3 regions of the Pseudomonas sp. Pdm06 genome follow, and region 3 is predicted to be linked to each of the others. Evidence: riboswitches for the same ligand, from Rfam matches in the RefSeq annotation. Region 3 holds a riboswitch; each other region holds the start of a gene.
What was found. Region 3 has a riboswitch for cobalamin ahead of cobW (cobalamin biosynthesis protein CobW). Riboswitches for the same ligand answer to the same signal wherever they lie in the genome.

Region 1: another riboswitch for cobalamin. It lies ahead of IB266_RS30140 (ABC transporter substrate-binding protein); the one in region 3 lies ahead of cobW (cobalamin biosynthesis protein CobW).
Region 2: another riboswitch for cobalamin. It lies ahead of cobO (cob(I)yrinic acid a,c-diamide adenosyltransferase); the one in region 3 lies ahead of cobW (cobalamin biosynthesis protein CobW).

The regions. Positions count from the first base shown of each region.
Region 1 is NZ_JACVAH010000028.1:38,287-48,704, forward strand. It holds gene IB266_RS30115 (ankyrin repeat domain-containing protein) at 1-1,052, shown strand, start outside; partial or broken gene IB266_RS31335 (HAMP domain-containing protein) at 1,790-2,812, shown strand; gene IB266_RS31340 (methyl-accepting chemotaxis protein) at 2,924-3,736, shown strand; gene IB266_RS30125 (OsmC domain/YcaO domain-containing protein) at 3,788-6,013, shown strand; gene IB266_RS30130 (ABC transporter ATP-binding protein) at 6,063-6,854, opposite strand; gene IB266_RS30135 (FecCD family ABC transporter permease) at 6,851-7,867, opposite strand; gene IB266_RS30140 (ABC transporter substrate-binding protein) at 7,864-8,877, opposite strand; cobalamin riboswitch at 9,018-9,213, opposite strand; gene IB266_RS30145 (DUF3592 domain-containing protein) at 9,359-9,802, shown strand; gene IB266_RS30150 (hypothetical protein) at 9,806-10,393, shown strand.
Region 2 is NZ_JACVAH010000005.1:332,317-342,734, reverse strand. It holds gene IB266_RS11560 (cobyric acid synthase) at 1-813, opposite strand, end outside; gene cobD (threonine-phosphate decarboxylase CobD) at 810-1,802, opposite strand; gene cbiB (adenosylcobinamide-phosphate synthase CbiB) at 1,795-2,703, opposite strand; gene bluB (5,6-dimethylbenzimidazole synthase) at 2,700-3,350, opposite strand; gene IB266_RS11540 (cobyrinate a,c-diamide synthase) at 3,347-4,741, opposite strand; gene cobO (cob(I)yrinic acid a,c-diamide adenosyltransferase) at 4,738-5,349, opposite strand; cobalamin riboswitch at 5,430-5,641, opposite strand; gene IB266_RS11530 (hypothetical protein) at 5,796-6,380, shown strand; gene IB266_RS11525 (PQQ-dependent sugar dehydrogenase) at 6,558-7,868, shown strand; gene IB266_RS11520 (C40 family peptidase) at 8,013-8,549, opposite strand; gene IB266_RS11515 (C40 family peptidase) at 8,715-9,341, opposite strand; gene hda (DnaA regulatory inactivator Hda) at 9,554-10,258, opposite strand.
Region 3 is NZ_JACVAH010000018.1:134,769-145,186, reverse strand. It holds gene IB266_RS25655 (cobalamin biosynthesis protein) at 44-448, opposite strand; gene IB266_RS25650 (CbtA family protein) at 445-1,140, opposite strand; gene IB266_RS25645 (CbtB domain-containing protein) at 1,152-1,346, opposite strand; cobalamin riboswitch at 1,446-1,669, opposite strand; cobalamin riboswitch at 1,848-2,063, shown strand; gene cobW (cobalamin biosynthesis protein CobW) at 2,161-3,225, shown strand; gene cobN (cobaltochelatase subunit CobN) at 3,229-7,002, shown strand; gene IB266_RS25630 (ATP-binding protein) at 7,242-8,240, shown strand; gene IB266_RS25625 (vWA domain-containing protein) at 8,294-8,899, shown strand; gene IB266_RS25620 (phospholipase D-like domain-containing protein) at 9,095-10,418, shown strand, end outside.

The DNA.
Region 1 (10,418 bases), on a different contig from region 3:
GTAAACGCAAGACACTGCCGAAGGATTTCGGTCAGTTGCTGGAACAGGCCTCGTTTGCCGAGCTGGTCGCCGTGTTCGATGCGTGCGAGCTTGAAGCCACTGGCGGCTACAGCAAAAGCACCGCGCTGGGCTTTTACAACTGTCCCGACGCACTGGCCCGCTGGTTGGTGGAGCAGGGCGCCGATATCAATGCCCGTGACACTTACCAACGAACGCCCCTGCACCATCGCAGTTCGAGTTGGATCGGGGGCATCGACCTGCTGCTGGATCTGGGTGCCGATATCGAGGCGCAGGATTACCAGGGCTACACGCCGTTGCATGCCGCGGCCAACAGCCACAAAGCCGAGGCCATCGCGGCCCTGATCCGCCGTGGCGCCAATGTCGATGCCAAGAGTCGACAGGGGCACGGAGTCCTGCATATTGCCCTGGCCACTACCCGCAATGCCGATATCGAAGCCACCGCGAAAATCGCCCAGACGCTGCTGGCGGCAGGGCTGCAATGCGATGACGGTATGCTCGCTGAAGTGCAGCGCATCGGCCGTGAATTCGAATTTCACCGGGCCTCTTTCAACCCGGATTACCTCGAAGCAACGGACGCTGCCCTGACCCGTCTCTATCGCCTTTTCGACGTCGCGCCCGTTGCTTCTCGCAAGGTTCACGACGGTCAGGCCGCCATCGTCGTGACGGCCAGTGGTTGGCCAGACCAGCATCAACAATTGTGGGAGCTGCTGGTGCCATCCTCTGGTGCCGCAGCGACGGTGCAGGGTGAGGTGATCCGCATCAGTGGCCGTATCTCCCGAGAGATTCACCACAACGGATCGGCCAACTGGGACGCCGATTTCAAAGCGATGTTGGTGGCTCTGGTTGACCATCTGGGCAGCGCCGTGCCCTTGCCTGAGGCCGACCTCGCGGAAGCCCGGGCGATGGCTGCTGTTTTGCGGGGGGGCAACGATAACGCCGAGCAGACTGATCGTCTCTGTGAGTTGGCCGTGCGTTGGGTCATCGCCAACCCGCAACCGGTGCCATTGGCGGCACCTTCCTACAGCAGGTGACGCGACGGCGCGTCCCGCCTTTTCAGGAGCGAATAGCCCGGCGTGACACCTCGTGCGTCGATGTTGAATTACGACCAAAGTACTGTTTTGTATAACGCCTAAGTTCGATTTTGTATAAAACTCGACCGTGTTAATTTGTGGCTGTGGTTATTGGTCTGAATGGATTCTGCGAAATTGTTCAAGCGTAACCCCAGGGTTACTGGAAAAGCAGGGATCGCGCATTCTTTCCACCTATCGCCCTTATTGCCCTGGCACCTAAGGCCTTCGGTTCTTGATTTGAATACCTCTAGCTGCTTTTCAGGCGGATAGAGCGGATTTACGCCCCAACCTGCCACGATTCAAATACTTATAAAGCGCTGTATCGCTGTGCCCTTTCAAGGCGATTGTCTTGTGGACAGCGTAAACAGCCGTGATCGATTGTTATTTGCCGCGTCGTGCACAAGTTAGAGACCGTCGTCTTTAGCGTTGGCAATAAATAGAATCAGGCAGGGGATGATATGAAGTTCAAGTCATTGCAGGCACGCATTTGTGTCACGGCAGGCATTTGCCTGTTTGTTTCATCCATCAGCCTGGTTGTCTACGGGCTCTTTACCGCTCGAACCAATGAGCAATTCGTCGCTTCCGAAGTCTCGGGGCTGGTTGAAAAATCAACGATCCGGGAAATCCAGAACCTGGCCGAGTCCCGTGCCAATGCCATCCAGGCCAAGCTGCAGAATGCGCTGGACGCCGCCCGCACCATGGCCAACACCTTTGCCGCCAGCAAGGCCGCGCAAAGTCCCTTGGCGTTGGGGCGTGAGCAGATCAACAGCGTATTGCTCAGCGTCCTCAAGGATAACCCGGACTTCAACGGCACCTACTCCTGCTGGGAACCCAATGCGTTGGACGGCCAGGATCCGGCGTTCCGTAATGCTACCGATGGCAATAATCCCCTGACGGGACGCTTCACGCCTTACTGGACTCGCAGCGCCGACGGTCATGTCGCGGTGCAGCCATTGGTCGAGTATGACTCCCCGGATCGTCATCCCAACGGCGTGCCCAAGGGCGGCTGGTACAGCGGCCCGCGCGACACCCTGAAGGAGAGCGTGCTCGATCCCATTCCCTATGTGGTCCAGGGCAAGAACGTCTGGCTGACCACCCTGTCGGTGCCAATTGTGGCCAACGGCAAATTCTACGGTGTGGTCGGGGCTGACTTCGATATCGCCTTTATCCAGAAACTCAGCGAACAGATGTCTGCCGAGCTCTACGGCGGCAAAGGCACGGTTTCGATCCTGAGTAACCAGGGCTTGGTGGTCGCGGACAGCCAGCGCACCGACCTGATCGGGCAATCCATCAAGGCTCTGTTGCCTGAGTCTTGGGAAAAAGTGCTCAGCGATATCCAGGGCGGTCGGGGTGACGGCCTGCTCAATCCGCAAACCCAGAATATCGAAGTGCTGATGCCCATTGCCCTCGGTCGCACAGGCAAGCCCTGGGCGGTGTTGATTCGTTTGCCCAAGGCCGTGGTCATGGCCCAGGCCATCGCCTTGGAGCAGGAGTTGCAAGCGCGCAGTATCAGCAACAGCATCTGGCAAGTGTCGGTAGGGCTGGGCATTTCCCTGTTGGCGTTGGTCGCCCTCTGGTTCGCCACGGCGAAAATCGTCGGGCCGATCCGCGAGGCCGCTGCGTTGGCCGCCAACATCAGCCTGGGCGATTTTTCGCGCCGCTTGGTGCAGCAATCCGAGGATGAGGTCGGGCAACTATCTGCCGCACTCAATGACATGTCCGAAAGCCTGCAACGGCAGGTGAGGGTGGCCGAGCGTATTTCCGAAGGTGATCTGGACCTGGAGGTCCGCTTGTCGTCGCCCCACGATACCCTTGGCAAGTCACTGGAGAAGATGGTCAGCAACCTGAACCAACTGATTTCCGAGGTGCAGACCAGCGCCACCCAGATTACCGGCAGCTCGGCGCAGGTCACCGATCTGAGCCAGTCGTTGTCCGATGGTGCGTCGAACTCCGCGTCGTCCATTACCGAAATCAGCGCGGTGATGACGCAAATGGCTGCGCAGACCCGGGATAACGCCGCCAACGCCAAGAAAGCCGATGAGCAATCCCAGGCATCACGGGCCGATGCGGGGGAGAGCGATAAGTTGATGAGCGAGCTGATTGCCGCGATGGCTGAAATCGATAACTCGGGCAAGGACATCACCGCGATCATCACCACCATCGACAATATTGCCGCTCAAACCAATCTGTTGGCGCTGAACGCGGCCATCGAAGCCGCCCGGGCGGGTGAGCTTGGGCGCGGTTTTGCCGTCGTCGCCGACGAAGTACGCAGCCTGGCCGCCCGCAGCGCCGAGGCCGCCCAGCAGACGGCGGCATTGATCGCCGATTCATCGAGCAAGACCCAGCGCGGCATGATCATCGCCGGCCGGACCGCCGAATCGCTGAAAAACATCGTTCATGGAACCAGCGCGGTTTCCAACCTGGTTTCGCTGATCTACCAGGCCTCCAGCGAGCAGGCTTCGGGTTTGCAGCAGGCCAGCATCGGCTTGGAACAGATCGATGAAGTCACGCAGAAAAACCAGTCCAACTCGCAAGAGTGCGCGGTGGCGGCCAAGGATCTTTCGGAGCGAGCCTCACTGATGCAGCGTGTGTTGGGACGTTTCAAAGTCAAAAGGGGTGGGCTAAAGCACAAGACTTCCGATTGAAAAAGCGGATAATGGCCGCCTATTTTTTGCTCGTGATGCTGGTAATCCCGTATGGAAATCAAGGTCAACTTTCTCGACAACCTTCGACTTGAAGCCAAGTTTGATGACTTTACGGTGGTGGCCGATCAACCTATCCGCTACAAGGGCGACGGCTCGGCCCCCGGGCCGTTCGATTACTTCCTGGCTTCGTCGGCGTTGTGCGCGGCTTACTTTGTGAAGTTGTATTGCCAGACACGCAATATTCCCACCGATAACATTCGCCTGTCGCAGAACAATATTGTCGATCCCGAAAATCGCTACAACCAGATCTTCAAGATCCAGGTCGAGCTGCCGGCGGATATCAGCGACAAAGACCGCCAAGGCATTTTGCGTTCCATCGACCGTTGCACGGTGAAGAAGGTCGTGCAAGCCGGGCCTGAGTTTGTCATTGAAGAGGTGGAAAACCTCGACGCCGATGCCCAGGCGTTGCTGATGCCGAACTTGGTTTCCCAAGCCGGCACCTATATCGCCGGCAAGGACCTGCCGCTGGAGCAGACCATCGCCAATATGTCGGGCATTTTGGCGGACCTGGGCATGAAGATCGAGATCGCTTCGTGGCGCAATATCGTGCCCAATGTGTGGTCGCTGCATATTCGCGATGCCCACTCGCCGATGTGTTTTACCAATGGCAAGGGCGCGACCAAAGAGAGCGCACTGGCGTCGGCGTTGGGCGAGTTTATCGAGCGACTGAACTGCAATTTTTTCTACAACGATCAGTTCTGGGGCGAAGACATCGCCAACGCGGCGTTTGTGCATTACCCGGACGAGCGCTGGTTCAAGCCTGGCCGTAAAGATGCGCTGCCAGCGGAAATCCTCGACGCGTACTGCCTGAACATCTACAACCGCGACGGCGAGCTGCGAGGCTCCCACCTGATCGATACCAACTCGGGTAATGAAGAGCGCGGCATCTGCTCGCTGCCGTACGTGCGCCAGTCGGACGGCGAGGTGGTGTATTTTCCGTCCAACCTGATTGAAAACCTGTTCCTGAGCAACGGCATGAGCGCCGGTAACACGCTGGCCGAAGCTCAGGTGCAATGCCTGTCGGAAATTTTCGAGCGCGCGGTCAAACGCGAGATCATCGAAGGTGAATTCGCACTGCCGGATGTACCGGCCAACGTGCTGGCGAAGTACCCGGGAATCATGGCCGGTATTCAGGCGCTGGAAGAGCAGGGGTTCCCGGTCCTGGTGAAGGATGCCTCCCTGGGGGGCGAATTCCCGGTGATGTGCGTCACGTTGATGAACCCGCGTACCGGCGGTGTGTTTGCCTCGTTCGGCGCACACCCGAGCCTGGAAGTGGCGCTGGAACGCAGCCTGACCGAATTGTTGCAGGGCCGCAGTTTCGAAGGCCTCAACGACTTGCCCCAGCCGACGTTTGAAGGTCATGCGGTGACCGAGCCGAATAACTTCGTCGAGCACTTCATCGACTCCAGCGGCGTGGTGTCGTGGCGCTTCTTCAGCGCCAAGTCAGATTACGAATTCGTGGAGTGGGACTTCTCCGGCCAGGGTGAAAACTCGAATGCCGAGGAGGCCGCGACCTTGTTCGGCATCCTCGAAGGCATGGGCAAGCAAGTGTACATGGCGGTCTACGAGCATATCGGCGCGAAAGCGTGCCGCATCCTGGTGCCGGGCTATTCGGAAATCTATCCCGTGGACGATCTGATCTGGGATAACACCAACAAAGCGCTGTTTTTCCGCGCCGACATCCTGAACCTGCATCGCCTGGACGAAGACGAACTGCAAGCGCTGGTCGAGCGTCTGGTGGAAAGCGAGCTGGACGACTACACCGACATCACCACCTTGATCGGCATCGAGTTCGATGACAACACGGCTTGGGGCCAGTTGACGATCCTGGAGTTGAAGCTGCTGATCTATCTGGCCCTGCAGCAGTTCGAAGAGGCGAAGGAAGCGGTGGAAACCTTCTTGCAGTACAACGACAACACGGTTGAGCGCGGGTTGTTCTACCAGGCCGTGAATGTGGTGCTGGAGATGAAGCTGGACGAAGACCTGGAACTGGAAGACTACGAGGCCAATTTCCGTCGGATGTTTGGCAACGAGCGGATGGATGCGGCGATCGGCTCGGTGGACGGCAGCGTGCGCTTCCATGGCTTGACGCCGACCAGCATGAAGCTGGAGGGTCTCGATAGACACCTGCGCCTGATCGACAGCTACAAAAAACTGCACGCGGCGCGGGCCAATGTGTCGGCTTTATCTTCCGGGCTCGCCCCGTCGCTTGGCTGAATCTGAGCACTTGCATAGGGTTCGGTTTTTTCCGAACCCCGAGATTCAGTCAAACGGAACGAAATCGCAGGATCTGCGCGCCGTCGAAAGGGTCGATCAGGTAATGGGCGTGCACGCCGAACGTATCCTGCAAGCGTTGCGGGGTCAGCACCTCCAGTGGTTTGCCGAGGGCCACCAGCCGGCCCCGTTCCAGTACCGCCAGGCGATCACAGGTCAACGCCTGGTTCAGGTCATGCAGGGCGATGACCGTCGTGACAGGTAGCGCTTGCACTACTTTCAGGATGGCGAGCTGATGCTGGATATCCAGGTGATTGGTGGGTTCGTCCAGCAATAGAATCTGCGGGCGTTGGGCCAGGGCCCGAGCGATGTGAACGCGTTGGCGTTCACCGCCGGACAGACTGTGCCAGGTGCGGTTTTTCAAGTGCGCCGCATCGACGTCCCACAGCGCCTGCTGGACGATGGCGGCGTCTTCGTTTGACCACGGACTCAAGGCTGATAGCCACGGCGTTCGGCCCAAGGCAACGGCGTCGAACACGCTGATCGCATCCAGTGTGTCGGCCTGTTGCTCAACCACGGCCAGGGTCTGCGCGACGGTTCGCCGTGCCAGCGTCTTGAGGGGCTGGTTGTTGAGCTGAATGTCGCCCCGGCTGGGGGCGCGCACGCCCGCCAGCAGTTTGAGCAGTGTGGATTTTCCCGAACCGTTGGGCCCGACGAGGCCCAGGGTTTCGCCTCGGCGGATGTCCAGGTGGATATCGTGCAACAACTCGGCGTCCCGCACATGGAACCCGAGGGCGGAACAACTCAGCACGGATTCGCCGATAACAGAGGTGACGGCATTCATCGGGCATTTCTCCGACCGATCAGGATCAACGCGAACACCGGAGCACCCACCAGTGCAGTGATGACGCCGACCGGGATGACTTGGCCTTTGATCAGCGTTCGCGAGAAGACATCGGCGGCGATCAGGAACACCGCGCCACCCAACGCGCTTGCTGGCAACAGGCGCGCATGCCGGGTCCCCAGCAACAAACGCACGGCATGGGGAATGACCAACCCGACGAAACCGATGGAGCCCACAATCGACACCATCACCGCTGTCACCAGTGCCGCGCAGCTGATCAGCAGAAATTGCACCCGGCGTACCGGAATGCCAAGGGAGGCGGCCGAGTCGGCGCCAAAGGTAAAGGCGTCCAGCGCCCGCCGGTGCCACAGGCACACCGCGAGACCGATCAATGCCACGGGCACCGACAACCACACCGACGGCCAACGGACCCCACTGAGATTTCCCAGTAACCAGAACATGATGCCGCGAGCTTGTTCGGAACTGGCGGACTTGGTAATCAGAAACGCGGTGAGCGCATTGAACAACTGCGAGCCGGCAATCCCGGCCAGGATGATCTGCCCGGTGCCAGCGGGTGAGCGACTGGCACGGGCCAGCAAAACGACCACGGCGAACGCGGCAACGGCCCCGGCAAAGGCCCCGACCGACAACGAAATCAGCCCCGCCCCAATGCCCAGCAGCGCCACCAGTACCGCGCCTGTCGAGGCGCCGGCGGAGATGCCGAGCAGGTAAGGATCGGCCAACGGGTTACGCAACAGCGATTGCAAGATCACCCCGCAGGTCGCCAGGCCCGCACCGCAGGCCGCCGCCACCAGCGCACGGGTCAGCCGGTAGTTCCAGACGATGCCTTCGTCTATCGGGTCGAGGGCATAACCTGCGGCCCACAGTTTGTTGGCCAGCACCTGGAACACCACACTCGGCTCGATACTCGTCTCGCCGATGGCCACGCCGGCAATCACTGCCAGGAGCAGCGCCGCCAACGCCAGCAACGTTCGAATCAGCGTCGGAATCATTTCGGCAGGTCGTAGCCGCTGATGGCCGTCGCCAGGGTTTCCAGGCCGTCGAACATTCTGATGCTGGCTTGCATGGCCATCGCATCGAGAATGATGATGCGGTTGTTTTTCACCGCGTCCATATTGCGGGTCACCGGGTCACTGCGCAGGAATTGCAGCTTCTTTTCATGGTCATCAGCCGGAAAACGTCGGCGATCCATGCGGGCGATGACCAGGAAGGTTGGGTTGGCCTTGGCGATGGTTTCCCAGCCGACGGTCGGCCATTCCTCATCGGACTCGACCACGTTGCGCACGCCCAGGGTACTGAGCATGAAGTCAGGAATGCCCTTGTGCCCGGCCACATAGGGGTCGATGTCCAGACTGGCGCTGGAGAACCAGAACAGCGCACTCGTCTGCTTCAGATCCTTGGCCTGCACCGTGGCGATAGACTTCGCCAGGCTGGCCTTGAGTTGGGCGTTCAACTGCTGGCCACGCTCCTGTACGTCGAAGATTTCAGCCAACTGGCTGATGCTCTTGTAGATGCTGTCGATGCGAAACGCCTCCAGCCGCGTGCCGTCCGCACCGACCAGATTATCCTTGGCTTCGCAATCGGAGGGCATCAGGTAGGTCGGGATCTTCAGTTCGTGAAACTGCTGGCGGGTACCGACCACGCCTTGCGGCCCGACCATCCATTCCAGTTCCACCGCCACCAGTTGCGGACGTTTGCCGATCACCGCCTCGAAGCTCGGCTCGTTATCGGCCAGGCGTTCGATCTTGTCGTTCTGCGCCTTGTATTTCATCTGCACATCGTTGAACCAGAGCGAAGTGCCGACCACCTTGTCGCTCAACCCCATGGCATAGAGCATTTCAGTGCCGGCCTGGCCGATGGTCACGGTGCGACTGGGCGATTGCTCGAAAGTCAGCGTGCTGCCGCAGTTCTCGAGGGTCAGGGGGTATTGAGTCGGGGCCGCGTGGGCGAGGCTCGGCAGACCCAGGGCAATGACGAGGGAGGTAAGGCGGGGCAGCAGCATGATGCAAACTCCAGTTGACCGTACACGGAGCAGGGGACGGACTGGAAAACACATCATCGAACGTTGCCGCTGAAGCACTGAAGTGCCGATCGGCCCAGTGACGCGCAACGCAAGGATGCCCTTCCCGGACACCCCGCCGGTTAGTGATTGACTTGGCCGGCAGGTCTCCTGACTGATGCGTCATCGCCTGGCTCCAGCCTTCCCGGGGCGATCCCAGTGGCCATTGAGGAGCAGACTCAGCACCTACAGTTGCGGGGGCAGTTCCGTTTGATGCCGTGCGAGGCATCTCGGATTCCCTATTAGTCCCGTGGGGGAACCGGCGCTGGGCATGGTAGTCGATCAGGGTGTTTATCACCACTCGCCACTGGGAGGCCTTCCCCTGGCATCGTACGATTGCGGGAATGATTTTCGGGAGGTGCGGCATAGCGCCGCTTCTTGCTATTCTGGTCGCCCTCTTCATGGACGAACACTGAGACAAACCATGGCTAACTACACCCCGTCACACATCGGGAAGATATTGCTGGGCCTGCTGTTTGCCCTGATTGGTATCGGTTTGTTGAGCATTGCCATCAATCTCACGCTTGAGCGACGCGAGTTTCTCGACCGCGCACAGACCGCCGATGGCATCGTCAGCCACTTGAATGCCGGTGGTTCGCATCCTGAGATCGCCTTCACTACGAGCAGTGGTGAAAAAATCTCCTACCCCCAGGGCGGCTTCATTTTCGGCTATCAGCAGGGTCAGCCGGTGCGGGTGCACTACCTGCCCGAGCAGCCTGCCAACAGCGCCATCGTCGATGACTCGGCCGCGCTGTGGGGCACTTCCGGGGTCCTGGGTCTTATCGGTCTGGTGTTCACGCTTGTTGGTCTGGCAAAAGCTATCCGTCAGCGCGGTCGCGGTGCGGTTCATTCACATAAAGGACTTTAACGTATGAGCTACAACATCCCGATCCCGGTCAATGAAAGTCGCTGGCAGTATCAGACCGCCAGCGGCGGCGGTCTGACCGTGGTCATGGTGGCGGGCAGTGGCGGTTCGATCATCCTGCGTTCGCCCGAGGGCGAGGACGTCAGCTACCGCTACGGCGGCGTTGGAGTAGGTGCCGGATTTGGCGCGCGGCTGCCGCGTTTCGGCAAGATCAATATCCAGATCAAGGGCAAGGGTGTGGCTGCGGCCGGCGCGGCGGAGGCGTTTCCCAGCACCGGCAAGGTGTTTGTCAGCGATGCCTTGGTCGCTCGCGACCTGACCAGTGACGACATCACCGGACCTTGCATGTACACCGAAGTAGGGGTGGGCCTGGGAATCGGCGGCTCGGCCACGGCGCTGTTGTTCGGGCTTGATCCCAAGTTGCTGGCGTTGTCGATGGCACTGAGTTCCAATCCGGCGACCTCGCTCATCGCTGCCACCCTGGTCAACCAGCGGCTGGCGAAGTCGGCCAAGGGGGCGGTGGTCATGGCCGGTATAAACGCTGGCCTGCAGGCCGGTGGTGGCGCTGCGATTTACATCGGTTATCTGTTCTAGTCGGATTGTGGAGTAATGCCACGGC
Region 2 (10,418 bases), on a different contig from region 3:
ATGCAGGCGCAACGGATCGAAATCGGTGTGGTTGCTGATGCGCGGCAAGACCGGCACCACCACTTTCAGCACCTGCTCGGCCTTGTCGATCTGGCGCTGATCGAGGCCATCCTCGGCTTCCAGGTGCAGATCCATGACGTACGGCAACACGCCGATCACCGGTTTGCCGGTGCGCGCCTCCAGCCAATCCAGGCCCGGTTGCAGCAAGGCGATGTCGCCACGAAAACGGTTGATGATGAAGCCCTTTACCCGCGCCTGCTCGCTGGGGGAAAGCAACTCCAGCGTGCCGACCAGATGGGCGAACACCCCGCCGCGATTGATATCGGCGATCAGCAGCACCGGGCAGTCCACCGCCTCGGCAAAGCCCATGTTGGCGATGTCACCGGCACGCAGGTTGATCTCCGCCGGCGAGCCGGCGCCTTCCACCATCACCACCGGATAGGCCGCGCTCAAGCGCGCGTGGGAGGCCAGCACCGCTTGCATCGCGATGGCTTTGTAGTCGTGATAAGCCACGGCGTTCATGGTGGTGACGGCGCGACCATGGATGATCACCTGGGCGCCGGTATCGCTGTTGGGCTTGAGCAGCACCGGGTTCATGTCGGTGTGCGGTTCGAGCCCCGCCGCCTGGGCTTGCACCGCCTGGGCCCGACCGATTTCGCCGCCGTCGGCCGTCACGGCGCTGTTGAGGGCCATGTTCTGCGGCTTGAACGGCACCACGCCCACGCCCTGGCGCCTGACCCAGCGGCACAAGGCCGTGACCAGGGTACTTTTGCCGGCATCGGAGGTGGTGCCCTGCACCATCACTGTGGTCATGGGGTGTCCTTGGCGTAGGCTTCAAAGGCTTGTTCGAGGCGCAGGAATTCGCTGTCGTCGGCCGGCAGCCCGAAACGCAGGCTGCTGGTGTTCACGAACAGGCGCAGGAGAATGCCGCGATGGGCCATGAAATCGTGAAGCCCCAGGGCGTGTTCGGTGACCAGCCATTGGAACAATCCGCAGCCGCCCTGCGGCTTGAAGCCGTGGCGTTCGAGCAACAGCGCCAGGCGTTGGCTGGTGGCTTCGCAGCGTTGGCGCTGGGCTGCGTGGGCAGCGCTGTCCAGCAGGCACGCCTGGCCCAGCACCCGGGTCGGCCCGCTGACCGCCCACGGCCCGACTTGTTCGGCAAGCAACTTGAGCAAGCGGCGTTCGGCCAATACAAAGCCCAGGCGAACCCCAGCCAGGCCAAAGAACTTGCCGAACGAACGGAGGACGATCAGCCCGACCAGATGGGTGTACGCCGCCAGGCTCAGCGCCGGTGTGACGTCCATGAACGCTTCATCCACCACCAACCAGCCACCGCGCTGGGCCAGGCGGGCATGCCAATCCAGCAAACGCTCGGGCGCCAGGCTCAGGCCCGTGGGGTTGTTCGGATTGACCACCACCAGCACATCGAGGCTATCGAGGAAGAAATCCACTTCCGCTTCCAGCACTTCGCGCACGATATAGCCGCTGCGGCGCCAGGCTTCGGCGTGCTCGGCGTAACACGGCGACAAGACGCCGACCTTGCCGCTGCGACGCAGGCGCGGCAACAGCTGGATGGCCATCTGCGAACCGGCCACCGGCAGCACATCCAACGCACCGTAGTAATCGCAGGCGGCCTGCTCCAAGCCGTCATCGGTTTCCGGCAGGCGCGCCCAAGCCCGCAGGGGAATCGCCGGGACGTCGAACGGCCAAGGCGCGAGGCCGCTGGACAAGTCGAGCCAATCGGCCTCGGCAATGCCGTATTGCCGGGCCGCGTTGCGCAAGCGTCCGCCGTGCTCAAGCATAGAACTCAGCTCCCAGGCAGAGAATCAGCAACCACAACCATACCCCGCGCTGGACCAATTGCCAGCCGCGATCAATGGAATCGGCACTCGCCGGTACGCCTTCGCCCAAGGGCGGACGTTGGTGCAGTTCGCCGTGGTAAACCGCCGCCCCGCCCAGCTCGACACCGAGCGCTCCGGCCCCGGCGGCCATCACCGGCCCGGCGTTGGGGCTGTCCCAGGTCGGGCCCTGGGTGCGCCAGCACTTGAGCGCCAGGCGGGTCTGGCCGAGCAGCGCGTAGGTCAACGCCACCAGGCGCGCCGGAATGTAGTTGAGCACATCGTCGATCTTGGCCGCTGCCCAGCCGAAGCGCTCGAAGCGTTCGTTGCGATAGCCCCACATGGCGTCGAGGGTATTGCTCAGGCGGTACAGCACCACCCCGGGCGCGCCGGCCACGGCGAACCAGAACAACGCGGCGAACACCGCGTCGCTGCCGTTTTCCAGCACCGACTCGGTGGCGGCGCGGGCCACGGCGGTTTCATCCAGTTCAGCCGTCTGGCGACTGACCAGGTAGCCGACGCGCTGGCGCGCCTGCTCCAGATCACCGCTGCGCAGTGCCCGCGCCACCGGTTCGACATGCTCGCCGAGGCTGCGCAGGCCGAGGGCACAGTACAACGCGAGGATATCCACCAACCAGCCCACCATCGGCGCCCAGGACAGGGCCGTGGCGAGCAAGGTCAACGGCACCACGGCGATCACCCAGGCCGTCACCCCGTGGCTGCGCCAGCCACGTCCGCCTGAGTTGAAACGTTGTTCGATGCGATCGGCAAAGCCGCCGAACGCCACCAACGGATGCCAGCGCCGAGGCTCGCCCAACAGCGCATCCAGCGCCACCGCAGCGGCACTGAGCAACGCCACGCTCATGGGCTCACTCCCCAACGGTTTTCATACAGCAGTTCATTGAGCGGACGCGGTTGCGCCCAACCTTCCAGGGCGAGCATCGGCGCTGGGTAAAACCCTTCGACCGGGCCCAGGCAAAGGATCGCCAGCGGCTTGGCCCCGGCGGGCAGGCCCAGCAGGTCGGCCAGGGCCTGAGGTTCGAACAATGACACCCAGCCCATCCCCAGCCCTTCGGCGCGGGAGGCCAGCCACAGGTTCTGGATGGCGCAGGACAGCGAGGCCAGGTCCATTTCCGGCAAGGTCCGACGACCGAAGATGTGCCGCTCGCGATCCTCCATCAACGCCGCCACCAGCACTTCGGCACAGTCGTCGATGCCTTCGACCTTGAGCTTCATGAACTCATCGCTGCGCTCGCCGAGGGCTTCGGCGGTGCGGATACGTTCTTCTTCCACCAACTGCTGGATGTTCCCACGCAAGGCGCGGTCGCTGATGCGGATGAATCGCCACGGTTGCATCAGGCCGACGCTCGGGGCCTGGTGCGCGGCTTCCAGCAGACGGCGCAGCAGGGCCGGTTCGACCGTGCCGCCGCTGAAATGGCGCATGTCGCGGCGCTCGGCGATGGCGCGGTAGATGGCGTCGCGTTCGGTCTGGGAGAAAGCGTTGTCGGTCATGGCCTTTTCGCGAGCAAGCTCGCTCCCACAGGGTTCAGGTGATCAAATGTGGGAGCGAGCTTGCTCGCGAAGGCGGCCTCAAGGTCTGGCACAAACAGCGCGGCAATCGCCCTGGGATTCGACGGAAAATAAAAGTGCACATAGGAAGCCGTCATCCGCCCTTGCCGGAAAACCGCCTCCGCACCGCGTCCGCCATTGGGGCTATGGCCACGGGCAATCGGTTCAACCTCGGTGCTGGTCAGGGAATGATGATAGGTGTGCCCACGCAGGTTGCCTTCCGGCAAATCCACCGACTGCAATGCCAAGGCCGCCAGGCGCTTTTGCATCTGCGCATCGCCGGCCAGCAAACCCAGCAGTTCGGCGCGCACGCCGTCGACATCGGTCAATGAATCGAGCAGATACAACATGCCGCCGCATTCGGCGAGTAACGGTTTATCGGCGGCGTGGTGGGCACGGATCGCGGCCAGCATCGGCTTATTTCGAGCCAGCGCAAGGTGGTGCAGCTCCGGATAACCGCCAGGCAGATAAAGACTGTCCGCCTCAGGCAGTTCGGTGTCATGGATCGGTGAAAAAAAGCTCAACTGCGCACCCATGGCCCGTAGCAGATCAAGGCTTGCGCCATAGGTGAAGGCGAACGCTTCGTCACGGGCCACGGCGATGCGCACCCCGGCGAGCCACGGCTCAACGGCGATCACCTGCGGTGCGGCGAACTCCACCGCCGGCGGCAGCGCCACTTCGCAACTACTGGCCAAAGCATCGGCCGCCGCGTCGAGGCGCAGGTCGAGATCGTTCAATTCACTGGCCTGGACCAACCCGAGATGACGGCTGGGCAATTCGATGCCGGTTTCCCGGGACAGCGCGCCGTACCAGCGCAGGCCTTCGGTCAGGCTGCCTTCGAGCAATTGCGCGTGACGCAAGGTGCCGACCCGGTTGGCCAAGACCCCGGCGAATGGCAGGTCCGGTTGATAACGGGCCAGGCCCAGGGCCAAGGCACCGAAGGTCTGGGCCATGGCCGTACCGTCGATCACCGCCAGCACCGGTACGCCAAAATGCCGCGCCAGATCGGCGCTGGACGGGTTGCCGTCGAACAGCCCCATCACCCCTTCGATCAGGATCAGGTCCGCTTCGGCGGCGGCTTCCCACAACAGCCGGCGACTTTCCTGCTCGCCGACCATCCACATGTCCAATTGATAGACCGGCGCGCCGCTGGCCCGCTCCAGGATCATCGGATCGAGGAAGTCCGGGCCGCACTTGAAGACGCGCACTTTGCGTCCCTGGTTGCGATGCAACCGGGCCAACGCCGCAGTGACCGTGGTCTTGCCTTGTCCCGAGGCCGGCGCTGCGATCAACACCGCCGGACAGTGGCGGCTTGTCAGGCAAGGGTCATTCACAGTTCGACGCCTTTCTGCGCCTTGATACCCGCCTGGAACGCGTGCTTGATCATGCCCATTTCAGTCACGGTGTCGGCCAGCTCGATCATCTCCGGCTTGGCGCCGCGACCGGTCACCACCACATGCTGCATCGGCGGACGCGCCTGCAGATCGCTGAGCACCTGATCGAGGTCGAGGTAGCCGTGCTTGAGGGCGATATTCAATTCGTCGAGCACCACCAGGCCGATGGACGGATCGCTGAGCAACTGACGGGATACGGCCCAGGCGGCTTCGGCGGCGGCGATGTCGCGCTGGCGGTCCTGGGTTTCCCAGGTGAAGCCTTCACCCATGACATGAAAACGCACCTGCTCCGGGAAGCGGCGAAAAAACAGCTCTTCACCGGTGCTATTGCGTCCCTTGATGAACTGCACCACACCGCATTGCATGCCATGGCCCATGGACCGTGCCAGCATGCCGAACGCCGAGCTGCTCTTGCCCTTGCCGTTGCCGGTCAGCACCAGCAGCAAGCCGCATTCGTTCGGCGAGTTGGCGATGCGCTCGTCGATCACGGCTTTCTTGCGCTGCATGCGCGCCAGGTGGCGTTCGTCGCGATCAGGGGTGTCGGTCATGGGGAGCTCTCCGTTGGGATTGGATAACGGCGGGCGGGGCACAAAAAAAGACGGCAGCAAGCCTGGCATCGCCCACCGTGATGCCGTTGGATGAATCAGGCCGGTCTCCGGGCTCATGAGCGGCGTGGCGCCGGGCTGCGCGCCTTCCCATGTCATGCGACACAGTGGCTTAGGCACAGCGTTGACTCATTTACCGTTGCGGGGGCAGCGCCGGGTTCGTGTGCACTCACCGGCTTCCCTGTTTCACTCTGTCGAACTCAAGTCACAGAGCACCTGAAACAAGCGGCGAAGGTTAGAGGGTTGGGGGTGGAGCGTCAATTAAAGCCGCCTGTCGGGGGTGCTCATTGGCACCGATCAATAAAATGACGCCAATCTTGTGTGATGCTGCGGCAAGTGATATCAAAGAGACATTACGACCCGATATCACAAGAACAAGAGGGCAAAATATGCAAGGCATGCTCATCAGCAATCCAAAACTGGAATTCCTGCGCCCGGTGCTGGAACGCTGGTTTGATTGTATCGACCGCTACAACGCGGTGCGCGGCGATAACGACACCCCCTACTGGTTCGATGAACGAGCCAATCTCAGCTTGCTGTCGGCCGCCGCCTGGATGGCCGAGATGGTCACGCTACAGAACGCGCCGACCCGCAAGCAGAATGAAGAAGGCGAACGCAACGTCAGCGCCGACCTGTTCATCGCCAGCACCGATGAGCGGGCCTTCATCCAGGCCACCCAACGCTGGCCCAAGGTCAACAACCTGAACCTGACCCAACCGCTGTCGGAAGCCACCAGCGATGCCAAGCGCATCAGCTACGCCAGCGACCTGAAGCTGGGCTGCCTGTTCGTCTCGCCGCAAAAAGCCCAGCAAAGCGCCACGCCCGAAGAACTGCAGGACATGATCGACGACCTGCAAAAGGAAAACACTTGCGCGGTGGCCTGGTACTTCCCATACGCCTATCGCAAGTTGCGCAACGAGGCCGGCCAATACCATCCAGGCATTGCCGTGCTGTTCAAACAGGCCCATGGCTGACTCATTACTGTGGGAGCGAGCTTGCTCGCGATAGCGGTGCACCTGGCAACATCTATGTTGACTGTCATGTAGCCATCGCGAGCAAGCTCGCTCCCACAAGGTTTTGCGCGCAGTTTGAACCATCCGTGCGTCTACGCTTCTCTATGAATAACCACATGCATTCATAGGGAAGCCAGCATGCTCAAGCCACCCCATCTTCTGATCGTCGCCCTCGCCGCCGGGCTTGTCGCTTGTGGCGAGTCTTCCACCCTGCAAGTGTCCGATGGCACCGGTCCTGCGCCGAAACTGCCGGAACCGAACAAGACCCTGGTCCCCACCGTCAACATCGCCGAAGCCATCGGCTGGCCGCAAGGCGCCAAGCCAACCCCGGCCCAGGGCCTGCAAGTGGGTGCGTTCGCCGAAGGACTGGATCATCCGCGCTGGCTTTACGTGTTGCCCAATGGCGATGTGCTGGTGGCCGAAACCAATGCCCCGCCCAAGCCAGACGACAGCAAGGGCATCCGTGGCTGGGTGATGAAAAAGGTCATGGGCCGTGCTGGCGCCGGGGTGCCCAGCCCCAACCGCATCACGCTATTACGCGACGCCAATCACGATGGCATCGCCGAAACCCGTACGGTCTTCCTGGAAAACCTCAATTCACCGTTCGGCATGACCCTGGTGGGCAATGATCTGTACGTGGCCGACACCGACCGACTGATCCGCTTCCCGTACAAGGACGGTGACACGCAGATCAAGGCGCAGCCGACCAAGGTCGTCGACCTGCCGGGCGGCACCCTCAACCATCACTGGACCAAGAACGTGATCGCCAGCCGTGACGGCAGCAAGCTGTACGTCACCACCGGTTCGAACAGCAACGTCGCGGAAAATGGCATGGAGGCCGAAGAAGGTCGCGCCGCCATCTGGGAAGTGGACCGGGCCAGCGGCAATCACCGGATCTTCGCCTCAGGCCTGCGCAACCCCAACGGCCTGGCTTGGGAACCCCGCAGCGGAGCCCTGTGGACGGCCGTGAACGAACGGGATGAGATCGGCAGCGACCTGGTGCCGGACTACATCACCTCGGTCAAGGACGGCGCGTTCTATGGCTGGCCCTACAGCTACTACGGGCAGCACGTCGATGTCCGGGTCGAACCACAGAACCCGGCCCTGGTGGCCAAGGCCATCGCCCCGGACTACGCTGTCGGCCCCCACACCGCCTCACTGGGCCTGACCTTCGCCGAAGGCAGCGCCTTGCCTGCACCGTTTACCGAAGGGGCTTTCGTTGGTCAGCACGGTTCCTGGAACCGTAAACCCCACAGTGGCTATAAAGTGATTTTCGTACCGTTCAACGGCGGCAAACCCGTGGGGCAACCGGTGGATGTGCTGACCGGCTTCCTGAACGCCGACGAAAAAGCCCAAGGCCGGCCGGTGGGCGTGGTAATCGACAAGCAGGGTGGTTTGTTGGTGGCCGATGATGTGGGGAACAAGATCTGGCGGGTGTCGGGTCAATAACACCACTCAAGACTTTTGAAGGTCCCCTGTGGCGAGTGAGCTTGCTCCCGCTGGGCTGCACTTGGGCTCTGACGGTTGCTGCGCAACCGAGCGGGAGCAAGCTCCCTCGCCACAAAAGCTTGCCAGCGGCACACAAATTAAGGGTCAGGGATTACGCGCCAGGTGCTCCGGCTGCAACACACGCTTGGCGCCCAGGTAAGCCTTTTGCCAATAAGCCTTGGACAGACTGTCGAGCTTGACCGTGCCACCTGTGGCCGGCGCGTGGACGAAGCGCCCCTCGCCGACATAGATCCCGGCATGGCTGACCTGAGAGCCGCCGTTGGTGGCGAAGAAAATCAAATCGCCGGTCTGCAAGGCGTTCTTGCCGACATCCGGGGCGCGCATGCCGATCATCTCGCGCGTGGAGCGCGGCAGGGAAATACCGGCAGCGTCGCGGTACACATAACCGATCAAGCCACTGCAATCGAAGCCCGAATCCGGCGTGTTGCCGCCCCAGCGGTACGGCGTCCCCACCAGGCCCAACGCCCGGAACAGGACGTCTTCGGCGGCCGGGGAAAAGGGTTGCGAGGGAGCAAAGACCACCGGGGCCCGCACAACAGGCGCTGGCGGCGGGGTTCGGCTGGCGCACGCACTGAGCAGTGCGGCGAGGAAGATGAGCGCGAGGCGGGCCGACGTCGACATATGCAGAACAATCCTGATCTGGATGCGGCTTTTCTGCCGTGGGCATGAAAACAAATCCGCCTGCGTAGTACGCAGGCGGATTGCCATCAATCAATGATCAAGGATTCTAGCGGCTATGTGGCAAACTTCAAGTAAGACTTTAAGTTTGCCTTACAAACTGTGTGCTTACTTGCGAGCAGTGACCACAGTCGGTGCCATGGCGAGGGCGCGCTTGGCTTCGATGAAGGTCTTGCTCCAGTAGCTGTCGCCCAGGCTGTCGATCCGCACGCCACCGCTGCGGCGGCTGCTGGAATGGATGAACTGGTTGTCGCCCAAGTAGATACCGGCATGGCTGACGCGACCGCGACGACCGTTGGTGCTGAAGAACAGCAGGTCACCGGGCTCCAGCTGGTTGCGCGCTACCAGGGGGGCGTTCACGTTGATCATTTCGCGAGTGGAGCGCGGCAGGTTCATGCCAGCCTCTTCGCGGAACAGATAACCGATGAAACCGCTGCAATCGAAGCCGGCTTCGGAAGTACCGCCAAAACGGTAGCGGGTACCGATCAACGACATGCCACGTTCCAGGATGCTGTCAGCCAGTACTGGAAGCTGGTAGGGCTTGCTGCCGGCGAAGGCTGCGAGTTCTTTGTCGGAGGCCATTTCTTCCTGGAACGCAACGGAGGAAGACTGGGCGGTAACGGAATTCTGGACCTGTGGTTGTGGTGCTTGCTGGGTCACTGGAGAGTGGGCAGCGCAACCGAACAACAGGGTAACGAGTGCGAGAGGCACGAGGGGTGCGAAGCGATTTAGCATGGGCACGACCGTGGCTGAAGTAGTAAAGATGGCGAGACTATGCCTTCTATCAACCTCATTTGCAAATTCAATCGATGCAAATGTGACTTCTCGGTTTTACGTTTACATCTAAGCGCTTAAGCCCATTTTGAACGTCACGCAGCCTGCAACCCAGCAGGACCGCGGGTTTCGCCGCGTCCAGAACAGGCCATGAGCCACTACTCACAACGGTTCTACCAGCCCAAAGTTTCTTTCAAAAAAGGAATAGTCAGCTTGCGCTGGGCCTGGAGCGAGGCTTGGTCGAGGCGCTCGAGCAGCTCGAACAATGCGCTCATGCTGCGGGTGCCACGGGTGAGGATGAAATGCCCGACTTCGTCGGTCAGGTGCAGGCCACGTCGGGAAGCGCGTAGCTGCAAGGCACGGAGTTTGTCCTCGTCGGACAACGGGCGCATCTGGAAAATCAGCGCCAGGGTGAGACGGGATTTGAGATCCGCCAGTTTCACCGGCAGCTCCCGAGGCGACGTCGAGGCGGCGATCAACAAGCGCCGACCGCTGTCGCGCAACCGATTGAACAGGTGAAACAGCGCTTCTTCCCAGTCAGCCTTGCCGGCCACGGCCTGGAGGTCGTCCAGGCAGACCAGTTCGTACTGTTCAAGGTTATCGAGGATTTCAACGCCGCGATCCAGCAATTCAGCCAGCGGCAGATACACGGCCGGCTCGCCCAACTGCTCGAACCGCAGGCAAGCCGCCTGCAACAGGTGCGTGCGCCCTACCCCGTCCTTGCCCCACAGATAGATCAGGCTTTCGGTCCAGCCGGCGTCGGCTTCGCAGAGTCGCTCGACATAGCCGAGTGCAGCGGCATTGGCGCCTGGGTAGTAGTTGATAAAGGTAGCGTCATCACGCAGACGCACACCTAGGGGCAGCTGAATCGGTTTCATGCTGACTGAACAGTTCCCAAGGAACCGTTAGTGGCCTCTGTGTAAAGTGCGCAAAGTTTATACCCGTGGCGCGGACCGCACAATGCGCCGGACCACGAGCAAAATCAAAGGTTTGCAGCAGCAAGAGAACGGAACGTCGGTTTCCCTGACGCTCCGTCGC
Region 3 (10,418 bases):
CAGATGAAGATTGCTCATGATCCTGGGCGGCGATTATCGGGATTTATGCCACGACCGCCAATGCCAACGTGCTCATGGGGCCTGTGTGACGGGGAATCAGCAGGGTTGCGGGCGTCGTGCCCAATTGATCGGCCAAGGCCAGGGCGGCGCTTTCGGCGATGCCGTAGCAACCGGTTTGCGCGAAGGCGATCTCGGAGCGATGACTGAGCCGCCGCTCGTAACCGGCCAACTGTTCGGCACTGAAGCAGGTCAGCGGCAAGGCCAGTTGCCCGGCCAGCTCCAGCAGCCCGGGCTCGTCACGCTTGAGGTCGATACTGGCCAGGGCCCGGACCTGGTGAAGTTCGATGCCGTGGGCCAGCAACGTCTGTTCGAGCAAGGCCCGCAGCGTGCTGGCCGGGCACCCGCGCTGGCAGCCCAAGCCGATCACCAGGATCGACCCGGTGCTCATGCGTCGTGGTGGGCTTGACCGTCACGGCGAAACAGCCAGGCGCTGATCAGGCCCAGGGCCAGCCAGAAGGCGACGTTGGTCACCTGCGAGGCGATCTTGAACTGGCTTTCCAACGCTTCGGGCGCCAGCATCGAGTGGACTTCGGGCTGCGGCGCACCGATAACGTGGGGCACCAGCAACGTCGCCACGCCCAGCAGCTTGAGCAGCCAATGCCGGCCGAAGGCGATCAGGGCAATGCCCACCGCTGTGGACGCCGCGGTGCCGATCCACCACATCTGCCGCTGGGCCAGGTCGGCCGCTGCGGTGCCGGGCAATTCCGGGGGCAGGCCGAGGGTGGGTGCCAGGACGAAAGTGGCATAACCGGCCAGGCCCCAGAGCAGACCCTGGGAGGTGCGAGTCGGTGCGCGCAAGGTGTACAGGCCCGCGAGCATCAGGGCAAAGCCCACGGCGACCACCAGGTTGCCGCCGGTGGTGGACAGCACGCGCTGCCAGCCATCTTCCGGTTCCCAGGCCTCGGCATCATGGGTGTGGGCCACACCGTCGGTGTGCTCATGGACCTCGGTCGCCGGGGCTTTCTCGAAGGTTTCCGCCTGGAGAATCAGCGGCGATACCCAGAAACTCTGCAACAGGGTCAGCAGCAGGGCGGCCAGCAAGCCGCTGAAACCGGCGGTCTGCGCGATACGCTTGATCATGTCGTCAGTTCTCAGTGGCAGGGGAAGGCGGCGCTGTGGCGGGTATCGTGGGCGGCGTTGTGCACCGCTTCGATGTGGGAGAAGCCGGCGAAATAGACCAGCCCCGCGCCCAGGATCGAAGCCAGGATCGCGGCGCTCAGGCGTTGGCTCAGGGTGGTGGTGGTGGTGCTGCTGGCGGTGCGGGCGGTGCTGCTGATGGTCGACATGGCGCTTCCCTCTGTTTTTGTTCCGTGGGGATGCGAGCGCAATGAGATCCCGGACGAAAGATCGCCCAGGTTCGAACAGCGCCCGCCCACCGCGGGTTTGTTGATGCTTGAGTCATGGGCCGGTCTCCGGGCTCGCGAGGGGCAGGGGCTGGGCCTTGCCTGCAAGCGTCACCTTCCCATGTCCGGGGACACAGTGGTTCAGACGCTTCGCTCGCTTACCGTTGCGGGGGCAGCACCGGACTGACGTGGCTTTGGAGTAAAGCACACGATTCACCGGTTTCCCGTTTCACCCTGTGAAGGGCACCCGTAACTAGGCGCACAGGAGAGCATGGGTGGGGCGGGGCCGTCAATGCACAGGGGGCCGCTGCGCAGCCCATCGCGAGCAAGCTCGCTCCCACAGGGGGCTGCGGGATCCAATGTGGGAGCGAGCTTGCTCGCGATGGCGGCGGCAAAGACACCGCAGAACTCACTTGCGGAGATTGACCCGCCCCCACACCCTGCGTAGCCTTGCGCCTTCGAGGTTCTTCGGCCTGCGCCGAAGCTAAGAAGGGAACGCGGTCCAAGCCGCGGCTGCCCCCGCAACTGTGAACGGTGAGGTTTCTGCAAGGCCACTGTGCATGCCCTTTTACCAAAGGCGCACGGGAAGGCGCAGCCATTGCCAGTCGAACGACTGGCCCGCCGTCAGCCAGGAGACCTGCCTCGAGACAGATTCTCACTACAACCGGGCGGGGTGATCCGGTGGCGAAATCTTCCGTGCACACCTGTGCCCGCGGTTGTCGTCCCGTTTGCCCGCCACCTTGCCAAAGGGCATCCGATGAAAACACTGGCCAAACTCCCTGTCACCATCGTCACCGGCTTTCTCGGCTCGGGTAAAACCACCTTGCTGCGGCACATGCTCGACAACGCCCAAGGCCGGCGCATCGCCGTGATCGTCAACGAGTTTGGCGAGCTGGGTATCGACGGCGAGATCCTCAAGCAGTGCGCCATCGGTTGCACCGAAGAAGAAGCCAACGGCCGCGTCTACGAACTGGCCAACGGCTGCCTGTGCTGCACAGTGCAGGAAGAATTCTTCCCGGTGATGCGCGAGCTGGTAGCCCGGCGCGGCGACCTCGACCATATCCTGATCGAAACCTCCGGCCTGGCCTTGCCCAAGCCGTTGGTCCAGGCCTTTCAATGGCCGGAAATCCGCAGCGCCTGCACCGTCGATGCGGTGATCACTGTGGTCGACAGCCCAGCCGTGGCTGCCGGCACCTTCGCCGCCTTCCCCGACCAGGTCGATGCCCAGCGCAAACTCGACCCGAACCTGGATCACGAATCGCCGTTGCACGAGCTGTTCGCCGACCAACTGGCGAGTGCTGACCTGGTGATCCTCAACAAGGCTGACCTGATCAGCCCTGAAGACTTGGCCAAGGTTCGCCTGGAAGTCGCCGAAGAGCTGCCGCCGGCGGTCAAGGTCATCGAAGCCAGCAGCGGTCGCCTGCCGCTGGACGTGTTGATCGGCCTGGGCGCCGGTTCCGAAGAGCACATCGACGGCCGCCACAGCCATCACGACCATCACCACGATGGCGACGATGACGACCACGATCATGACGCCTTCGATTCCATCTCCATCGAACTGCCCCAGGCCGACGAAAGTCTGTTGCTGGATGCGCTGACGCAACTGGTGGTCCAGCATGGCGTGCTGCGGGTCAAGGGTTTCGCGGCGATCCCGAACAAGCCGATGCGCCTGCTGATCCAAGGCGTTGGCACGCGTTTCGATAAACATTTCGACCGCCAGTGGGGCGCCGAGGAAGCGCGGGTCACCCGTCTGGTGCTGATCGGCCAGGCACTCGATGCCGCACTGCTCGAAGCGCAGTTGCGCGCCGCCCTCAGCGCCTAAGCCATGCACCTGCTCAGGACCCAGCCCGGCGGTTTCGTGTCGGATGACAACATTGCCGACCTCGGGCAAACCCCCGCCGAACTGGTGATCCTGTGCAGCGGCGACTCCAGCCTGGCGCTGCTGGCCGAAGCGGCGAAGCAGTTGCCGGGCGATTATCCGGAGTTTCGCCTCGCCAACCCGATGCAGGTGCAGAACCACGCCTCGGTGGATCTGTATTTCGAAGACGTGCTGCGCCACGCCAAGGTCATCCTGCTGTCGCTGCACGGCGGCATTGGTTATTGGCGCTACGGCATCGAGCGCCTGATGGACCTGGCCGGGCGCGGGGTGAAGCTGATCCTGGTGCCGGGGGATGATCGACCGGACCCGGAGCTCAGTGACCTGAGCAACGTGGCCGTCGAGGACCGCGACCGGCTCTGGCAGTTCTTGCGCCAGGGCGGCCTGGGCAATGCCCTGGACCTGTTTCACTACCTCGGCAGTCAATGGTTCGGCCGCGATTATCCGTGGGCCGAGCCGCAGACCCTGCCGCGCACGGCGATCTACCACCCGGGAAAAAACAGCGCCAGCCTCGGCGATTGGCAAGCCGAGTGGAACGCCGGGCAACCGGTGGCGGCGGTGTTGTTTTATCGTTCCCACTTGCAAGCGGCGAACACCGCGTTCATCGACGTGTTCTGCCAGCGCCTGCAAGCGGCGGGGCTCAACCCGTTGCCGATTGCGGTGGCGAGCCTCAAGGAGCCCGGTTGCCTGGCGCGGGTGGAAGACTGGTTGGATGAAGTGGAAGCGGGGGTGATCCTCAATACCACCGGCTTCGCTCAATCCAGCCCCGAAGCCCCGCACTTGCGACCGTTTCGCCGCAATATCCCGGTGATCCAGGCCATTTGCGCCCAGGACAACGAACCGGGCTGGCGCGCCAGCGAGCAGGGCCTGGGCCCGCGAGACTTGGCGATGCACATTGCCTTGCCGGAGCTGGACGGGCGGATCATCAGCCGCCCCATCAGTTTCAAGGACCTGGCCTGGCGCAGTGAGCGCAGCCAGAGCGACGTGGTCTGCTACCGCGCCGTACCCGAACGCATGGATTTTGTCGCCGAGCTGGCCCGACGTTGGACCACCCTGGCGCGCCTGCCCAATGGGCAGAAGCGTGTGGCGCTGATCCTCGCCAACTACCCGACCCGGGACGGACGCATCGGCAACGGCGTCGGCCTGGATACGCCAGCGGCGGCCTTGAATATCCTGCGGGCCATGCAGGCCGAGGGCTATCCACTGCCGGCCGAACTGCCGGCGAGCGGCACTGCGTTGATCCAGCAATTGCTCGGCGGGGTCAGTAACGACCTGGACAGCCTCGACCTGCGTCCGTGTCACCAGAGCCTGGCCCTGGATGCCTACCTGGCCATGTTCGACGCGCTGCCCGAGGCCAATCGCCAAGCGGTGCTGGCGCGCTGGGGCTCGCCCGAGCAGGATCCGATGTTCCGCGACGGCTGCCTGATGGTCGCCGGCCTGCGCCTGGGCCTGACCTTCGTCGGCATCCAGCCGGCCCGTGGTTATCAGGTCGACCCGAGTGCGGTGTACCACGACCCGGATCTGGTGCCGCCCCACGGTTACCTGGCGTTTTATTTCTGGTTGCGCCACACCTACGGCGTCCACGGGGTGATCCACGTCGGCAAGCACGGCAACCTCGAATGGCTGCCGGGCAAAGGTGTCGGGCTCTCGGAAAATTGCTGGCCGGACGCGTTGCTGGGGCCGCTGCCGAATATCTATCCGTTCATCGTCAACGACCCGGGCGAGGGCGCCCAGGCCAAGCGTCGCACCCAGGCGGTGATCATCGACCACTTGATGCCGCCGCTGACCCGGGCCGAAACCTACGGGCCCCTGCGTAACCTCGAGCTGCTGGCCGACGAATACTACGAGGCGCAATTGCTCGATCCGCGCCGCGCCCGGGAGCTGCAACGGGACATCCTCAACCTGGTGCGCGAGACCCACATCGACCGCGAGCTGCAACTGGATGCCGGCCTGGACAGCGATGCTGACGCCGCGATCTGGCTGCCACGCCTGGACACGTACCTGTGCGACTTGAAGGAGTCGCAGATCCGCGACGGCCTGCACATTTTTGGCGAATCGCCCAGCGGACGGCTGCGCATCGACACCCTGCTGGCGTTGCTGCGCATTCCCCGGGGCGACGGCAAGGGTGCGCAGTCGAGCCTGCTGCGGGCGCTGGCGAAGGCGTTCGGGCTGGGCTTCGATCCGCTGGATTGCGCCCTGGCCGAACCCTGGACGGGTGATTGTCCCGAGGCGTTGCGCCGGGTCAGCGCCGAGCCTTGGCGCACCGCCGGCGATACCCGCGAGCGCCTGGAGCTGTTCGCCGCGCAGTTGATCGAGCAGGCGTTGGACGGCGCGGTCGAACAGCTCGACGCGCCGGGTTGGGAGGTGGTGGGCAGCATCATTGAAAACCTGCGAGCCGTCGTGGCGCCACGCCTGGACGCCTGCGGTCCGGCGGAAATGCATGGCCTGCTCGATGCCTTGAGCGGGCGCTTCGTGCCGGCCGGCCCCAGTGGTGCGCCGAGTCGCGGGCGCCTGGATGTGTTGCCCACCGGGCGCAATTTCTTCTCGGTGGACGTGCGCAACCTGCCCACCACCACGGCGTGGCGCATCGGTTTCCAGTCGGCGAACCTGATCCTTGAACGACACTTGCAGGACCATGGCGATCACCTGCGCCAGCTCGGCCTGTCGGTGTGGGGCACCGCCACCATGCGCACCGGCGGCGACGACATCGCCCAGGCCATGGCGTTGATGGGCGTGCGTCCGGTGTGGGCCACGGGCAGCCAGCGGGTCGATGATTTCGAGATCCTGCCGTTGAGCCTGCTGGACCGGCCGCGGGTCGATGTCACGCTGCGGGTGTCCGGGTTTTTCCGGGACGCCTTCGCCAACCTGATCCGGCTGTTCGATGCCGCCGTGCAGGCCGTCGCCACCCTCGATGAACCGGACGACCTGAATCCCTTGGCGGCCAAGGTCCGCGGCGAACGCGAAGCCCTGTTGGCATCGGGCCTGGAGCCAGAAGCGGCGGCGCGCCAGGCCGGTTGGCGGATCTTCGGCGCCAAGCCCGGTGCCTATGGCGCGGGTGTGCAAGGCGCTGTCGACAGTCGCCTGTGGCAGAGTCGCGAAGACCTGGCCGAGGTGTACCTGAACTGGGGTGGCTACGCTTACGGCGGCAGCGACGAAGGCACCGCGGCCCGGGAGCAGTTCTCCCGACGCCTGAGCCAGGTGCAAGCGGTGCTGCAGAACCAGGACAACCGCGAGCACGACCTGCTCGATTCCAATGATTACTACCAGTTCCAGGGCGGTATGCTGGCGGCGGTGGAGACCCTCAGCGGGGCAACCGCGGCCAGCTATCACGGCGATCACAGTCAGCCGGACCTGCCCAGGATCCGTACCCTGAAAGAAGAACTCAACCGCGTCATCCGTTCCCGCGCGGCCAATCCGAAGTGGATCGACGGGGTCAAGCGCCACGGCTATAAAGGCGCGTTCGAACTGGCGGCGACGGTGGACAACCTGTTCGCCTTCGACGCCACCACGCAGCTGATCGACGATCACCAGTACGCTTTGCTGGCCGATGCCTACCTGCTCGATCCGGACACCCGGGATTTCGTCCGCCAGCACAACCCCGACGCCCTGCGGGACATGACCGAGCGCATGCTCGAAGCGCAGCAGCGGGGGATGTGGCAGGACCCGGGGGAGTATCGCGAGGCGTTGGAGAATTTGTTGTTGGACATCGAGGAGGATGGCTGAAATGAGCACAACAGACGCGCACTTGTGGCGAGGGAGCTTGCTCCCGCTCGGCTGCGCTGTAGGAGCTGCCGAAGGCTGCGATCTTTTGATCTTTCGCTTGGGACTCAATTGTCTGGGGAAAGATCGCAGCCTCGTTGCACTCGACAGCTCCTACACGGCGCCTATACAGCCTCTACGGGCCCAGCGGGAGCAAGCTCCCTCGCCACAGGGGAACCCCGCACATCCATGAGGCCTTCAGCATGACCCATACTCCCCACTTCCCACTCTCCGCCGTGGTCGGTGCCGATGACCTGAAACTGGCCCTGTGCCTGGCCGCGATCGACCCGAAAATCGGCGGTGTGCTGATCGAGGGCCCACGGGGCATGGCCAAGTCCACCTTGGCCCGGGGCCTGGCGGACCTGCTGGCCAGCGGTCAGTTCGTCACCTTGCCCCTCGGTGCCACCGAAGAGCGGCTGGTGGGCACCCTCGATCTGGATGTGGCCCTGGGAGAGGGGCGCGCGCAATTTTCTCCCGGCGTGCTGGCCAAGGCCGACGGTGGCGTGCTGTATGTCGATGAAGTGAACCTGCTGCCCGATCACCTGGTGGACCTGCTGCTCGATGTGGCTGCCAGTGGCACCAACCTGATCGAGCGCGACGGCATTTCCCATCGGCATCCGGCGCGCTTTGTGCTGATCGGCACCATGAACCCGGAAGAGGGCGAGCTGCGCCCGCAGTTGCTCGACCGTTTCGGCCTGAACGTCGCCCTCGACGGTCACACCGCACCGGCTGAACGCGGCCAGATCATCCGGCGGCGGTTGGATTTCGACAGTGATCCGGCGGTCTTCTGCGCGGAGTGGGAGACGGCCCAGCGGCAGTTGCGCGAACGTTGCCAGCGGGCGCGTGACCGTTTGGCTGGGATCGCCTTGGATGATGCGACGCTGGCGCAGATCACCGAGCGCTGTTTTGCCGCCGGGGTCGATGGCTTGCGCGCCGACCTGGTCTGGCTGCGGGCGGCCCGGGCCCATGCCGCCTGGCGTGGGGCGGATGCCATTAGCGATGAAGACATCGATGCGGTCGCCGAGTTTGCCTTGCGTCATCGACGGCGTGGGCATTCGGCACCGTCCCAGGCGCCGACTGGGGCGGGGGCGGAAAAAACCACTGAACCCAATGAAGGCCAAGGCCAATGGGGCGACCAGCCTGCCCGGGCATTGCCAACCGGGGCCCGACGCGATGTGCCGAGCTGGCCAAAAAAGCCCTAGGCATTCGCCCTCGTTCAACGGCGGGGGCGAATGCCAGAACCCGTGCAGGGACGTTGGCGCAGGGACGCCAGGGCCGCAGCAAAGCGGCGGCCAGCGGTGCGGTGAACTGGCCGGGAACGTTACTCAATGGCCGGCCACACCGGCATGCAGACTTGCGCTGGCACGCTCGGCATCGGGCGCCCCATGAGCTGTGGCTGGTCATCGTCGATGCGTCGGCCTCGACCCGTCGTCATCGCGCCTTGAGTGACGGCAAAGGCTTGTTGGCGCAACTGTTCGACGACGCCTACCGGCAGCGGGCCCGCCTGGCGCTGTTGACGGCCAGCGGCACGCAGCCGAACTGGCAGGTGCAAGGGCTCAAGGCCTCGGCGGGCCTGCGCGGCTGGCTCGATGGCCTGGGCGCCGGTGGCGGAACGCCGTTGCTGGCGGCGCTGAACGAGGCCGGGCGCTGGCTGGTGGCGCGGCGCAGGCGTTACCCGGCGGAGCAGCAGCGGGTGTTGGTGATGACCGATGGGCGTGTCAAGGAGGGGCTTTCACCGCCGCTTCTCGATTGCCCATGCCTGTTGATCGATATCGAAAGAGGCCCGATTCGCCTGGGCCGGGCCCGGCAGTTGGCGGGGCGGTTGGGGGCTGAGTATCGGCATATCGATGAGGCTGATTGAAAGGTTCTGTGACTGTCAGGGCCCCATCGCGAGCAAGCTCGCTCCCACACTGTTTTGTGAACACATGAATGATGAACACCCGGCCCCCCTGTGGGAGCGAGCTTGCTCGCGATGGCATCCCCTCGGTTCCCATGACCTGCCCACCTGACCCGCATCACTGCACTATGCTCAAGCAGCCCCTCACAGGAGTGAACCATGCGCGTACTCGTCACCAACGCCCAGGACGATTTTCGGGTCAAGGCCTATGCCGGCACCAACGGCGTGCTGCTCGCCATGGACCTGGCCGAACCCCGGCGCAAGGGCTTGCTGGGTTTTGCCATCGAGAAACAGCAGGGGGACAAGCCCTGGCTGTTCCTGTTCAACAGCCTGACCTTCCCCGACAAGGCCCACACCTTCCCCCAGTTCCACGCCACCCCCAGCGACAAGGCACCCCTGCAGAAATTTCGCTGGGCCGACTACGCTGTCAACCCCGGCGTGACGATCCACTATCGCGTGCACCTGGCCTACGGCAGCCCCGATTCGCCGCAATTGGGCGAATCCCTGGCTGTCACCGTCACCAGCGACGACGGGCAGCCGGCCGACCAGCGGGTCATCTTCAACCGTGCCGTGGCCGCCAGTCAGGCGTTCCAGCGCAAGTTTCCCGAAGTGGACGCGCTGCTCAATGCCAACAAGCACCTGTCCATCGATGACTGGCCCGACGCACCACGTCGCTGGTTGGAAAACGGCTTGCTGGGTCGCTTGACCGGTTTCATCGACCGGGCGCTGGATGCCCGCTGGGCCTTGGACGTCGCCATCTATGAATACGAATTGCCGGTGATCGTCGACGCGGTGACTGCCGCTCACGCTCGCGGCGCCCAGGTACGGGTGCTGTATCACGCCGAGCCGGGAGACGACACCACGGCGCGCAACGAAGCCAGCCTCGAAAACATGCCGGCGGCCAACAAGCGTGGGCGGATCACCCACAACATTTTCCACAACAAGTTCATGGTGCTGAGCAAGGTGGAAGCCAGCGGCTCATTGCAACCTGAAGCCGTGCTGTGCGGCAGCACCAACTTCACCGCCAACGGTGTCTACCGCCAGGCCAACGTCGTGCATGTGCTGGACGACCCGCGGATCAGCAGCAGCTATTCCCAGGTATTCGAGCAAATCTGGGCAACGCCCCAAGATGTCGATGCCACTCGCCAGTGGCTGACCCTGAACAATGCCATGGCCCCGCAAGAAGCGTTGTTCGCCGGGTTTTCGCCACGCACCGGGGAGGGCGACCTGGATCGCTTCGTCGACATCATCAAGGGCGCGCGAAAGGACCTGTTGTTCGTCACCGCCTTTGTGTTGCCCGACCGCATCCTCGACGCCTTGCTCGGCCAGCCCAATGACGACGTGTTGCGCTACGGCCTGCAAAACACCAAGAGCCGCATCACCGGTTTTCATGCCGACCGCACCGCCGAATTCGCCGCCACCGCGTTGCTCAACACCGGTCTGGAGGGCTGGCTGCGGGAAAACATGAAAGGCCAGAAGGGCA